Regions from separate parts of the Sporacetigenium sp. TC11 genome, predicted to be linked through region 1. Evidence: riboswitches for the same ligand, from Rfam matches in the RefSeq annotation. Region 1 holds a riboswitch; each other region holds the start of a gene.
What was found. A riboswitch is a leader RNA that binds a small molecule or an ion and turns the genes downstream of it on or off. The one in region 1 is predicted to bind cyclic di-GMP.

Region 1 (4,465 bases):
TGATGAACGCTCTTTGGAAACTCCGTTAACCCAGATTGTTGTAATGTAACTCCATCTGGATTTACCATAGGAACGAATGATATAGTTGTTTTATTTAAAATTTCTCTAATATTGTATACAGACCATTTTTCATTATTCTTGTAACCTATAGCTAAATCTTCAAGCATCTTCATAGTCAGTGTTGTACTAATCCACTCTCTAGCATGATGAGATCCGTTAATATGAAGTATTGCATCTCCTGTGCCTAATTTAGCTTCATATATATTGCGTCCATATTCCGATTGTCCTATTACACTTACCTTTATTAAATCTGGATACATTTCTTGAAGTTCAAATAAATCGCTTTCCATTTGGGTGTAGGTATAAGTTTTAGATGTATCTACTACTTTCGTCTGCCCCCAAGATATTTGCGTAAAACATAAAATAAATGAAATTAATAACGTCAAAATTTTCTTCACTGTCTTACCCCCTAAAAATATTATAATATACCTTATATTTACATATTACTACATATTTATTTATATTCCTTTATTTTTTTACATATTCTAAACTTTTCCAAAAATTTATACATTAGATAATAAAATCACTTATAATATATTTCAGTGGAATATTTTTACATTATTTTAAGAGAGGAAGATTTTACTGTGAGAAAAAAAGTCTTAATATTAATAACTTTAGTAATTCTAATGCTGACAGGATGTAAAGGAAATGAAAAAATAACAGAAGAAGAAGAAAATAAAACTTCAACAGAAATGAAAATTAGTGAAGAAAGTTTAAACAAAAAAATCAAGGAAATTGAAGAATTTATTTCTAATAAGAAATATGATGATGCTACTAAATTAATAAAAGAATTAAAATCTAAAAATAGTGATTTGTCTAAAGAATATAACTCTAAATTAAACGATCTAGAAGAAAAAATAACTACAATTAAAAAGAAGGAAAACGCTGAAGAAGCGATAACAGTTAACGAAGCTTTAAAAATACTGAAGGATTTAAATGGAAATGAGTACAATTATACTCTTATAGAAGGTGACGTATTGCCAAAGGAAATAAAGAATAATTATCATGCGTTTATATATGGAAATGAATACAACTCATTTGAAGATGCTATATGTGTACATAAATATACTAAAAAAGTTGTTTCTTATTATCCTGATGGAACAATGGAGGATTTCATAGCATCTAAACCTATAAATTCTAATTAAGAATTTACAGATAAGATAGCTGTAGAATATGCATATAAATATTTTAATAATTACGATGATATTATTTTTTATGAAGGTGACAGTATTCAAGAGTTTAATGGACGTAAATACTATCATACTAGAGAGTATCCTAATATGGAAAATTGGACAGATGAGGAAAGAGAATTTTCAGGTGGTGCCAATTTAGGTGGACCATGGTATTGGGTTCGTGAAGATGGTAGTGGGCTTGAACCTAGTGATACTTTAGCTAATAAAAATGAATATAAATAATTATAATAAAATATATAAAAATATAGCTATAGCTACTGTATCTACAGTAGCTGCTGCTCTAATTGGTGCACGTATGGTTCATAAGAAAATAATATAGTATAACAAAAAATCTCCTAAGTCATATTATAATATGACTTAGGAGATTTCTTTAGTTTCTTTTGCGTTTTTTCTTTGGAATATCTTCCCCATAGTAATAATTTGAATACTTATTCTTGTCTATTTTCATCTTATTAAGAACTGCTCCAAGTATTTTAGCATTAACTTTATTTAAACGCTCTTTAGCTATTTTTGCCATTTCTATATCTACTTCTCCAGAAGCACATACCATTATTACTCCATCGCAATAACTAGATAATACAGCTGCATCAGTTACTATTCCAGCCGGTGGAGTATCTAATATAATATAGTCATAATTATCTTTTAAACTATTAACTAAATTCCTCATCTTGTTAGAACTCAACATCTCTGATGGATTTGGTGGTATCTGGCCAGATGTGATTATATCTAAGTTTTCTATATCAGTTCTTTGAATGCATTCATCAAGGTTTTTATAATCTAAAATAACATCAATCAAGCCGTGTATATTTGTAATTCCAAATTGCTTATGAATACTTGGCCTTCTTAGATCACAATCTAGTACCAAGATTTTCTTTCCTAAGTTAGCAAAGGATACTGCCAAATTACAAGCTGTAGTGCTCTTCCCTTCACCTTGCATTGAACTAGTTACAACTATAGTTTTTATATTTTTATCTATATTACTAAACTCTATACTAGTTCTTATACTTCTATATGCTTCTGATATAGGTGACTTAGGATCTGAATGGGATATAATATTTTTCACAAGTTACCTCCTGTATCTTTAACGTACTTGCGAATCAAAACTCATAGCCGACTTTTCGGCAACTGGCTAGCATAATTATATTAATAAAATTAGCCCCTTTAGCTTTGCGTCTCTAAGTTTCCCTAGATTTGCCTTTATCGAATTTTAATCCTGATTTAAATTTTATCACTTTTCTGATTTATTGCAAACAAAAATCGACTATTTTCTCTATATTTTTTGTGCAACTCTCAATTTTGCACTTCTAGATCTAGGATTTACTTCTATTTCTTCATCTGATGGTAATATAGGTTTTCTACTTATAATTTTTAAAAGAGATTCTTTATCGCATTGACATATAGGAAGTTCCGGTGGACATATACAATCAATAGCCAAATCTTTATAAGCATTTTTAACTATTCTATCCTCTAGAGAATGGAAAGTTATTATACATATTCTACCACCAGGATTTAATATTGAAGTTGCATCTTCTATCATCTCGTTTATTATTCCAAGTTCATTGTTTACTTCTATTCTTATAGCTTGGAAAGTTCTCTTAGCTGGATGAGGGCCGTCCATTCTAGCCTTTTTAGGTACTGCTTTTTTTATTACCTCAACAAGTTCTCCAGTACTTTCTATAGGTTTTTCTTGTCTTTCTTGTACTATAAATTGTGCTATACGCTTAGCCCAATTATCTTCGCCATAGTCTCTTATTATTCTAGCAAGATCTTTCTCGTCATACTCATTTACAACTTCGTATGCAGATAGTGGACTTCTTATATCCATTCTCATATCAAGTGGAGCATCTTGCATATATGAAAAACCTCTTTCGGCTTCATCAAGTTGATGAGATGATACTCCCAAGTCTGCCAAAACTCCATCTATTTTATTAATACCTAAGTTTTCTAATTCTTCTTTTAAATGAACAAAGTTTCTATGAACAAGTTTAACTCTATCAGAATAATCACTAAGTCTTTCTTTTGCAGTATTTATAGCATTTATATCTTGATCAAAGCATACCAAAAGACCATTAGGTCCAAGTTTTTTAACTATTTCCTTAGAGTGACCAGCTCCACCTAATGTACAATCTACATATATACCATCAGGTTTTATATCCAAATTATCTATACATTCATTTAAAAGCACTGATACGTGATGAAATTCCATATATTAACTCTCCTTATTTTTCATTTATTTCTTTATTATCTATTATATTTTTAGATTTCTTGCTTAAATATACATGAATTATTACAGCAACTATTATTCCAGCTAAGCTTATAACTTGAGCCATTCTAAGAGGCCCTAACATTAAGCTATCAGTTCTAAGTCCTTCTACGAAGAATCTACCTATTGAATAAGCAATTATATATAAAACGGTAACTTCACCTTCATATTTTTTATTCTTCCTATATAACATTAAAAATGTAAATACTCCTATATTCCATATAGATTCATATAAAAATGTTGGATGTACCTTTTGACCATCTACCATTATGCCCCAAGGTAAATTTGTAGGACCACCATGAGCTTCCTTATTTAAGAAGTTTCCCCATCTCCCTATAGCTTGTGCTAAAGGTATACCTATAACTAATGTATCTGCCATCTTTAAGAAATTTAATTTTTTAATTCTACAATATAGGTATCCAGCTAAAAATCCACCTATTAAAGCTCCATGTATCGCCATTCCTCCACCTCTGAAGTTAAGTATCTGAGATGGATTAGCACCATAATAATCCCATTCAAAAATAACATAATACAACCTTGCACCAATTATACCTGCTGGTATTCCTACAAGAACTATATTAAGTATATCATCTTCGCTTATATTTAGTCTCTTTGCTTCTCTCAAACCTATAATAGTGGCCACTATCATACCCGTTGCCATTAGTATTCCATACCACATTATGTCTATGCCAAATATACTAAAAGCTATACGATCCATAACGACACCTCCAAAAATAAAAACTAGACTTTAGTATTATAGCCTAGTTTTTATTATAACATTATATTTATCTAATTTTCTATTTAATTAAACCATTTACTATAGCATCCGCCATTTTATCGTATATAGCTGGGCCGTAATTTATAAATGTATTCATATCAGAAGTATCTATGAAGCATCCCTCAACCAATATAGCTGGCATACTCGTGCGATTTAATACATATAATCCAT
Region 2 (4,465 bases), on a different contig from region 1:
ATTAGAACAATCTCCTTCAACTACACCAACAATATCTTCTATGTTGTGTTTTATGCATACTCCGTATTTTGCTTTAATCCAAGCACACATACTTTTAGGAAATCCATCTTTTTCAGCCATATCTATATAACTAAAGTAATCATCTGACGTAATAAATATATTATTTAAATCAACAGGGGTATATCCTGCTGCTATAAGAATTTCTATTGGAACTGTTGTTGTAATACCTATTTTCTTCATAGTGCCTCCTCAATGTCTAGGATACAAAAACGCAATAAAAAAGAGGCCTAACAGCCTCTTTATAAACAAAAAAATACAAAAGCATATACTACAATAATTGTAATATATAGCCCTAGTTTTGTTTATAGACAGGATGGTACAAATAAACTGTCTTATTTAATTACTTAGTTATTTTATCATATGCTTTGTATATATTCAATTATTAAATACTTTCTTATTATTTATATTTAGGTACTTCGTAAACTATATTTGTATTATTATACATATAAGATATATTGTTCATAATATTTGCTATTCCATTTGCCCAGTTTACATCTGTTGCATACCTATGCCAAGTTACATCATAATTCCATCTCATTTTATATAAAGTGTTTTGATTATATTTTGAACTATTAACGTAATTTTTTGATATCCAATCTGCAGCGCCATATATAGCTGCATCTACATTTGTCCATCCATTACAGTATGCAGCCTCTGCTCCATATACGTTTGCGTTTTTGTCTATAGCCCCTATTCCATAGAAATTATATACAACAGCAGGTTGGCTAAGGGTTTGTCCTTTGTATGAATATAAAGTCTGTCCCTGTGCTAGACGAGAAGTTCCATATCCAGTTTCCCACATAGCGTGTGATATTAAATATACAACATCTACATTATGTTTTTTCGATGCATCTATAAATACTTTAGCTTTGTTTTCAAATATGTTTTTTTGATTAGAGTTAAACTTTAAATTGTTTAAATAGCTATTTAACTTCTCTTCAGATATTTCTCTATAATTATTTAACTTTAAAAATTGATACATTCCATTTGGAGTTTTTACAAAATTAACTGGATCTAGATAATATTTTATATCATCTTCAACTGCTCTTGAAAAGCTAGTAAGGGTAATTGCACTTCTAACATTTGCTGAATGTATTACTTGATCTAGTACTACTTGTTTTGCTAAATGTTCCTCTAAAGTATAATTTAAAACCTTTTCCTCAACAGTCCCATTATTACTTCCATAATTATTATCCCCTGTGTTAGGAACATCAGGCTGTGTTGGATTTTGAGTATTATCTGGAATTTTTATTTCATTTAAATATCTGCTTGCTACATTGCCATTTTGATTATTGTACTTTATTTTACTCCATCCATCTTTTTCTGATATTACCTCTACCTTAGTTCCCTTGTTTAATACCGTAACTACTTTGTATGTAGTACTAGGCCCACTTCTCATGTTAAGCCCATCTACATTTACTGTTTTTTGTACAGTAATTATAGGTTGATTATTATCAGGAACCTTAGGTTCATCTGGCTTTTGAGTATTGTCAGGAATTTTTGTAGCATTTAGATACCTACTTGCTACACTACCAGTTTGGTTATTATATTTTATACTACTCCATCCATCTTTTTCTGATATTACTTCTACTTCTACACCTTTATTTAATACACTTATTACCTTATATCTAGTACTTGGTCCCATTCTCATATTAAGATCATTTATATTCACAACCTTTTTTATACTCTTAACCGGTTGTTCATTATTATCTTGTACAATATCTTCTTTAGGTGGTTGTACTGGTTTAGACTCTGTCTTATCATCTAAGAATCTACTTGCTACATGTCCGCTCATATTATTATATTTGACTTGTGACCAACCATCTTTTTCTGATACTACTTCTACCTCTATTCCCTTGTTTAATACCTTATTTACCCTAAATGCAGTACTTGGTCCACTTCTCATGTTTAATCCGTCTATGTTTACTACCTTTTTTAATGTACTTGTACTATCCTGTTGATTAGGTGCATTTCCTATATTTATATATTTCCCAGATACCCATCCTACTTTTCCAGACTTGGCTTCTATTTTATACCATCCATTTGAATTATCTAATATGTTTACATTATCATTCCTTTTTAATTTAAATAAAATTTTATCATTTGTGCTCGGTCCACTTCTTACATTTAACGAAGAAGCTGTAACTACACCCACATTAGGTGCTGCATTAGCATCTATTGCTGCTAATGGAAGTACAGCTAGAGTTGTTAAAATTATTGGCATCTTCTTTTTCAAAAAACCACTCCTTTTTTTAAAATTGTTAGTGCTTATTAATCCGCTCCTTTCGGCAGCTGGCTGACATAATTATACTTATAAGTATAAAATTAGTCCCTGTAGCTTTGCGTCTCTAGGTTTTCCTAGATTTGCCTTTATCGAATTTTTTATATTTTATACTACCCTCTAAAATCAAACTTTATTTGCGTAGTATGCCATTTTATTTAATTATAATATTTTTTAATGCTAATTTCTACATATTATGTAAATAATTACAATATATTTACATAATATTATATTCATTAAATAACAACAAAACCCTTTTAAATTTAACAAAATCTAAGATTAGCTACGCTAATGTCGCCAACGACCTTGAAAGCCAGGGATCTTTCTCAAAATTTGCAGTAAATTGATATAAAAAAAGAAAGTACCAATAATACTTTCTTTTTTTGTATCAACTTATTTTAAGTTTTTTGCATATTCTCTAAGTTTTGCTTCTGCTTCATTTTCTGGTTCTTGTAGAACTATATTGTGAGGCATTTTTTTGCCATCTTCATCAACACATATAAAAGTTGTAAAACCATCTACTATAACCTTTTCTATATCTCCGTTTTTTACAACCTTACCATAAACAGTCATACTAGTATTTCCTGTATAAATAACCTTAGTCTCTAATGTTATTATTTCTCCTTTGTTTACAGGACAAGTAAATTTAAGTCCATGCATTTTTAAACAAACCATATTATCAGGATTTTTGTATGTGCTTGCAGCAGCTATAAATGCGCCTTCTATAAACCATTCAGCCATTCTTCCTGCAAATAAAGTTCCGTGGTGATTTAAATCTTCTGATTTCACTAATTTTGACATTGTATAAGTTTTCATCTTAGGTTCCTCCTTAAATGCTTGCAATATTTTTACATAATAATATATTCATTATGTAATAACAAAACCCTTTTAAATTTGATGAAAAATAAAGTATGTAGATATATTTATACAAAAAAGGAAAGCATTTAATAATGCTTTCCTTTTTAATTAACTATTTAATATTTTTTTAGTTGTAGAATTATTGTATATACTATCTGGAACCTGGTTTATTAGTTCATTTAACTTTTCCCTACATTTTGCTATATCACCTTGTGCTTTATATATCATAGCTATATTATACAATGAGTGATCGTAGTAGTTATCTTTAGCTGTATATCTATTTACATAATTATTGTAGTATTTTAAAGCTGTATCGTAATCTTTTTTAGATTCATAAATGCTACCTAATATATATATAGATTCTGAAACATATAACTTGTCTTTTCCATACTCTGCAAGATATTCAAAGCTTTTTATTGCATCTTTACGTAGGCCTCTTTCTTTTTCGTCTAATGCTTTTTTATAAAGAGCATGTTCATCTGCAATTAAAACTTCTTTTTTAATTATAGGTTTAATGCTTCCGATTTGAGCTTTAAGCTCAGAATTTTCTTCTTTTGATTTTATTAAATCTTCTTTATAACTACCAACTTGTGTATTTAATGTACTAACTTGATTATTTAAATTTGATATTTTATTGTATCCATATATAGATTGACCTATTATTCCTGCTGTTAAAAGAGCAATTACTGCTACAGGTAAACTGTTTTTTTTCTTATTTTTACTGCTCTTTTGTTTTTTGTCCTTTGGATTTTTCTTAGCTGGTTTTTCTATATTTTCATCTATTTTATATACTCTTTTGTCTATAAACTTAATAACAATTTCATTACTTTTATCTAGTGTTAAAGCTTTATTAAAATAATTCCTTGCAATTATTTCATCTTTTCTTTCCATACAAATAAGTCCTAAGACTATGTACGGCTCTATAAGTTGTGGGTATTCCTCTGTTAAGTGTTTAAATATTTGAGTTCCTTCTTCATATAAACCTTCCCTTATAAATCTTATAGCATGATTGTATCTTTCAAGAAAAGTGTCAAAATCCATAGAACTCATAATATCTATATATTTACTTGCAATATCACTTTTTTTATAAGCAAAGCTTTTTGAAAAATAACCTAGAGATCTATCAAAGTTACATTGTAAGAAGTTACACATACCTAGTAAGTTTAATATATCTGTATCTTTTGGATTTAATTTTATAGCTTTGTTAAGTTCACTTATTGAATTTGTAATATCATTGTTTTTTATCATATCTAAAGCGCTATTATA
Region 3 (4,465 bases), on a different contig from region 1:
ATCTATAAACTGTAATTTCTTTTCTTCTAATTCTTCTAGTTTTGCATTTATTAAGTCCATATTAGCTTGATCATCTTCTTCAAACTTAGATTTTCTTCTTTTACTAATAAACAATACTGCCCCTAGTATTATAATTAATACTGATGTAGCTATAATTACATAAGTCCCTATTTTAAATAATTTATCCATCTGTGCCTCTTTTTCCATTGCCTGTAATTCTTTTTCTCTTTCAGCTTTGGCCGCTGGATCAAATTCCATTGATACTACAGATATACTATCTCCTCTAGCAGTGTTCATACCTATAGCATTTGATACTAGGTCCTCAACATTCCTTGTAATTGGAGCACCTAAGTCACCATCTATTGCTACAGATGCTGTTATTCTTCTTACCTCTCCTGGAGCACTAATTATATTTGTCTCTGTTTTTCCTACTTCGTACTCTATTGTCTCTTCTTTACTTTGGTTTTTGCCTGCCCCATTATTTGCTGTATTGCTCATATTATTATCTACTAGCGATCCTCCATTAGAGTTATCTGTAGATGTATTTTCAGAACGTGTCTCTTTTTTGATAACCTTTTCTGGATCTATTTTTATTTGTGTTGTTTCTGTAGTGTCAAAATTAAGGTCTGTATTAACAGTTACTTTTACCTTTCCAGCGCCAAACATAGGCTCCAACATATCTACTATAGATTTTTTTAGCTGAGTATTTAGTTTAGATTCGGCTTGTTTTGTTTCATCTAAATTAGCTACATTTTGAGAATTATTTTGTTTATCTTCATCAAATATTCCCTCAGATAAAAGCCTCATATTTTGATCTACTACTTCTACGTTTTCCTTAGGTATGTCGTTTGTACTTCCAGATATCAGAGATACTATTGATTTAACCTGCGAGTTGGTTAAATTAGTTCCTGGTTTTAGTGTTATGTATACTGCTGCTTTTCCAGGTGTCGATTCCTTTACAAATACAGATTTCTCACCTTGGGTTATATGTACTCTAGCATTTTCTACTTGGGAAAAGCTTTTTATTGTCTTTTCAATTTCTCCTTGAATCATTCTTTGTTTCTTGATTTCAAATTCTTCATCTGTTAAACCTATAGAAGATCCTTCATCCATTAGTTCAAATCCTTTTGAACCGTTAGTTATAGTTGGTGAAAGTTCTAGTCTTAACTTATCTACCTCTTGTTTTGGTACATATATTGTATTGCCTTCTATTTTTGTATCTACTTTTCTAGATTCTAGTTCCTGTGATATACTTGCTGCATCCTTAGGGTCTAGGTTTGAAAATAAAACATCATACTTACTTTTCTGAACATACGTCGCTGTAAATATAGTGGCAAGTATAACAGCTATTGCTCCTACTCCAATTGCTATTTTTTTAGCATTGCTTAATGACTTGAGTTTTTCAACACTATTAAGCAAGAAAATTTTGACTTTTTCAATTATATTTTGTTGTTCCATTTATTTACTCCTTGCTTAAAAGACTATATTTGCACCTTGTTTATTTCTTGATATGCTTCAACAAACTTGTTTCTTACTTCAAGAAGTAATTGCATAGACATTTGTGCTTCTTGTGCTGATAGCATAACATCATGCATTGCTACGTTTTCTCCTTTTATAAAGCTTTGAACCATATTATCTGAATTTACTTGGGCCCCATTTACATTATTTATAGCTTGTTTAAATATATCCGAAAAATTTGAGTTTGATTGTTCTGTTACCTTATTGTCATTATTTATTAGCTTACTACTAATTTGAGCTACTTCAGTTATCTTCATTCCCTACCCCTACCTTCCGATTTCTAAAGCCTTAGATATCATATTTTTTTGAGCATTTAATGTATCTACATTAGATTCATAAGCTCTTGATGCAGCCATTAAATCTGACATTTCTACTAATATATCTACATTTGGATATTCTACATATCCTTTTTCATTTGCATCTGGATGTGATGGGTCATACACTTGCTTTAATGGTGATTTATCATCTTCTATAGCCGCAGCCTTTACCCCTAACATCCCTACTTTTTCATCAAAGTTTTCTTCAAATACTGCAACTTTACGTCTATATGCCTCTCCATTAGCTCCCCTTGTAGTACTCATATTGGCTATATTTGAAGATATTGTATCTATTCTAAGCCTTTCTGATGATAACCCACTTGTACTTATTCTCATCCCACTAAAAACACTCATTTAATTACCTCCCAGATATAACACTCTTTGTTATTGATATCTTACTGTTCGCTAAAGTTACTAATGCATTATATTGAAGACTTGTAGCTGCTTGATTTACCTTTTCTGTTTCCAAATCAACATTATTTCCATCTACTCTCATACTTGTTGAATTATCTACCTTTTCTTCTATTTTAGGTGTTGCACTATTTAATGTTTCTTCGAAACTTACATACCTTCTTTTGTAACCAGGTGTATTTATGTTTGCTATATTATGAGCTATAGCTTTGCTCCTTAAATCTGTAGCGCCTAGTCCTATTTTAATTAAATCGTATGTATTCATGACTACCTCCTTATATAAAAAAAACTACTCCGAAGGAATAGTTAAATACGAACGCACTTAAATAAAGATACATAAGTGATGTAAATTCTGCTCGGATGCAACTGGCTGACATAGTTATAATAACCGTAGTCCCTATAGCTTTGTGTCCCTAGATTTCTCTAGGTTTACCTATTTAATTTTTTAATTGTACAATTTTTTTACATTTTTTTACAAATAAGCACATTTTCTGACAATCTTATTTCTAATATATTAAATTATATACTATTTTTACCTTTTTTACTATGTATTAAGGTAAATTGTGACAAAATTTTCCATTTTATATGTACTAAAAAAGCTACTCAGAACGAGTAGCTTTAAACTCATTCGCAACTGGCTGACATAGTTTTACAACCTTAGTCCCTATAGTTTTGCGTCACTAGATTTCTCTAGGTTTGCCTATGTAATTTTTGTGTAAATATATTATAAATCCATTATACGTAATTTTTACAAATTTTAATAGGGTTTTTTAAAATTTTACATAAATTTCTTTTTTTCTGCAATAAAGTAAATTTAACAACTATAATAATTCTAACTAAATTGTATTTTAAATTTGATTTTTATATAAAAAAAGCATGCGCATGAATTTAAATTAGTTCATACTCATGCTCTTATTTTAAACTACTTAAGAATATCAATAACAATATCACTAATGATATTATTTTGAGAATTCATATATTTATATGGGTTTGTCAAAACAATTTCTTTTGTATATTTGATAATATCTAAATAATCTTTTGTATAGCTTTCTTTGTTTTTAATTTTAGATTTAACTCCTTCTATCATTTGCTCTAGTACAATTAAGTTGGATTTAGATTCAGATAATTTAGTTTTTATACTGGTTATTTCCCTCAAAGTATTATTTATAATATCGATAGTTTTATAATCAGCAGTATCTTTATCTAAGTATATATAATCTGTTTTATTTTCTTTATGTTCTCTATCATCGTCACCTTGAAAATCTTTTTTTATATCATCTATTTGCTTAACAAAGTCTTTAATTGCATTTTTATACTTAGAATTTTCTTTGCTTTCATTATTTATTGCTTGCATATAAACTTTTTTAGCTTGTTCAAGAGAATTTTCTATTTGACTTATCTTTAGTTCTTCAGATTGAATTAAAGATATTTTTTCTTGAATATTTCTCTGTTGATAATCCATACTATTGACTTGTATTCTAATATCGTTATACACACCGAGATTTATATTACTATTTTTATCTTTTTTTATATCCTTTTCATTATCTGTTTTTTTGTCCCCTGTCTCTAGCTTATTATCTTTATAATGTGATAGATTTGTTTCATATATTTTCAGATCGGATTTATTGTTTATTATCATATCAATAACTCCTCAATTATATTATATTTATGATAAAAATAAAGAGTAAAGCCAACGCTTTACTCTCTATATCTAATTAATTATCTTAATAACTGCATTACACCTTCTGGTTGTTGCTTAGCTTGCCCTATCATAGCTTGTGCTGCTTGATTTAATAAGTTTAATTTAGATAAGTTGACCATTTCTTTAGCTACATCTACATCTCTTATTCTTGATTCTGCTGCAGTTAAGTTTTCAGATGAAGTTGTTAAGTTAGAAGAAGTTGCTTCTAATCTATTTTGAGTAGCTCCTAAGCTTGCTCTGTTAGTACTTATGCTTTCTAAAATAACATCTACTGCATCTTGTGATGCTTGTGCAGTTGTAGTATCAGTTACTAATAAGTTTTGAACTCCTGCTGCTGCAGTCTCTAAATCAAACAAAGCTACAGTTCTTGTTTCAGCATTAGCTCCTGCTTGTATAGTTATTGAAGCATTAGTTCCATCTAAAAGAGCTTTTTCATTGAACTTAGTTTCTACTCCTATTTGTAATATTTCTTCACCTAACGCCTTTAATTCTGTTGCTATTTTAGTTTGGTCTGCTC

Region 2: linked by a shared signal. The riboswitch ahead of ACUSRV_RS04570 (SH3 domain-containing protein) and the one ahead of ACUSRV_RS02280 (CpsD/CapB family tyrosine-protein kinase) in region 1 are both predicted to bind cyclic di-GMP.
Region 3: linked by a shared signal. The riboswitch ahead of ACUSRV_RS13175 (flagellar basal body protein) and the one ahead of ACUSRV_RS02280 (CpsD/CapB family tyrosine-protein kinase) in region 1 are both predicted to bind cyclic di-GMP.

What each region holds. Positions count from the first base shown of each region.
Region 1 is NZ_JBYVNY010000001.1:462,217-466,681, forward strand. Features, by position in the region: gene ACUSRV_RS02265 (M14 family zinc carboxypeptidase) at 1-458, opposite strand, end outside; gene ACUSRV_RS02270 (hypothetical protein) at 645-1,205, shown strand; gene ACUSRV_RS02275 (hypothetical protein) at 1,341-1,475, shown strand; gene ACUSRV_RS02280 (CpsD/CapB family tyrosine-protein kinase) at 1,624-2,316, opposite strand; cyclic di-GMP riboswitch class I at 2,371-2,459, opposite strand; gene rsmH (16S rRNA (cytosine(1402)-N(4))-methyltransferase RsmH) at 2,524-3,459, opposite strand; gene lgt (prolipoprotein diacylglyceryl transferase) at 3,473-4,234, opposite strand; gene ACUSRV_RS02295 (N-acetylmuramoyl-L-alanine amidase) at 4,314-4,465, opposite strand, start outside.
Region 2 is NZ_JBYVNY010000002.1:329,348-333,812, reverse strand. Features, by position in the region: gene ACUSRV_RS04575 (2-hydroxyacyl-CoA dehydratase family protein) at 1-240, opposite strand, end outside; gene ACUSRV_RS04570 (SH3 domain-containing protein) at 458-2,296, opposite strand; cyclic di-GMP riboswitch class I at 2,345-2,439, opposite strand; gene ACUSRV_RS04565 (acyl-CoA thioesterase) at 2,735-3,157, opposite strand; gene ACUSRV_RS04560 (tetratricopeptide repeat protein) at 3,308-4,447, opposite strand.
Region 3 is NZ_JBYVNY010000009.1:126,829-131,293, forward strand. Features, by position in the region: gene fliF (flagellar basal-body MS-ring/collar protein FliF) at 1-1,458, opposite strand, end outside; gene fliE (flagellar hook-basal body complex protein FliE) at 1,482-1,775, opposite strand; gene flgC (flagellar basal body rod protein FlgC) at 1,785-2,189, opposite strand; gene ACUSRV_RS13175 (flagellar basal body protein) at 2,194-2,511, opposite strand; cyclic di-GMP riboswitch class I at 2,605-2,690, opposite strand; cyclic di-GMP riboswitch class I at 2,873-2,957, opposite strand; gene ACUSRV_RS13180 (hypothetical protein) at 3,169-3,885, opposite strand; gene ACUSRV_RS13185 (flagellin N-terminal helical domain-containing protein) at 3,966-4,465, opposite strand, start outside.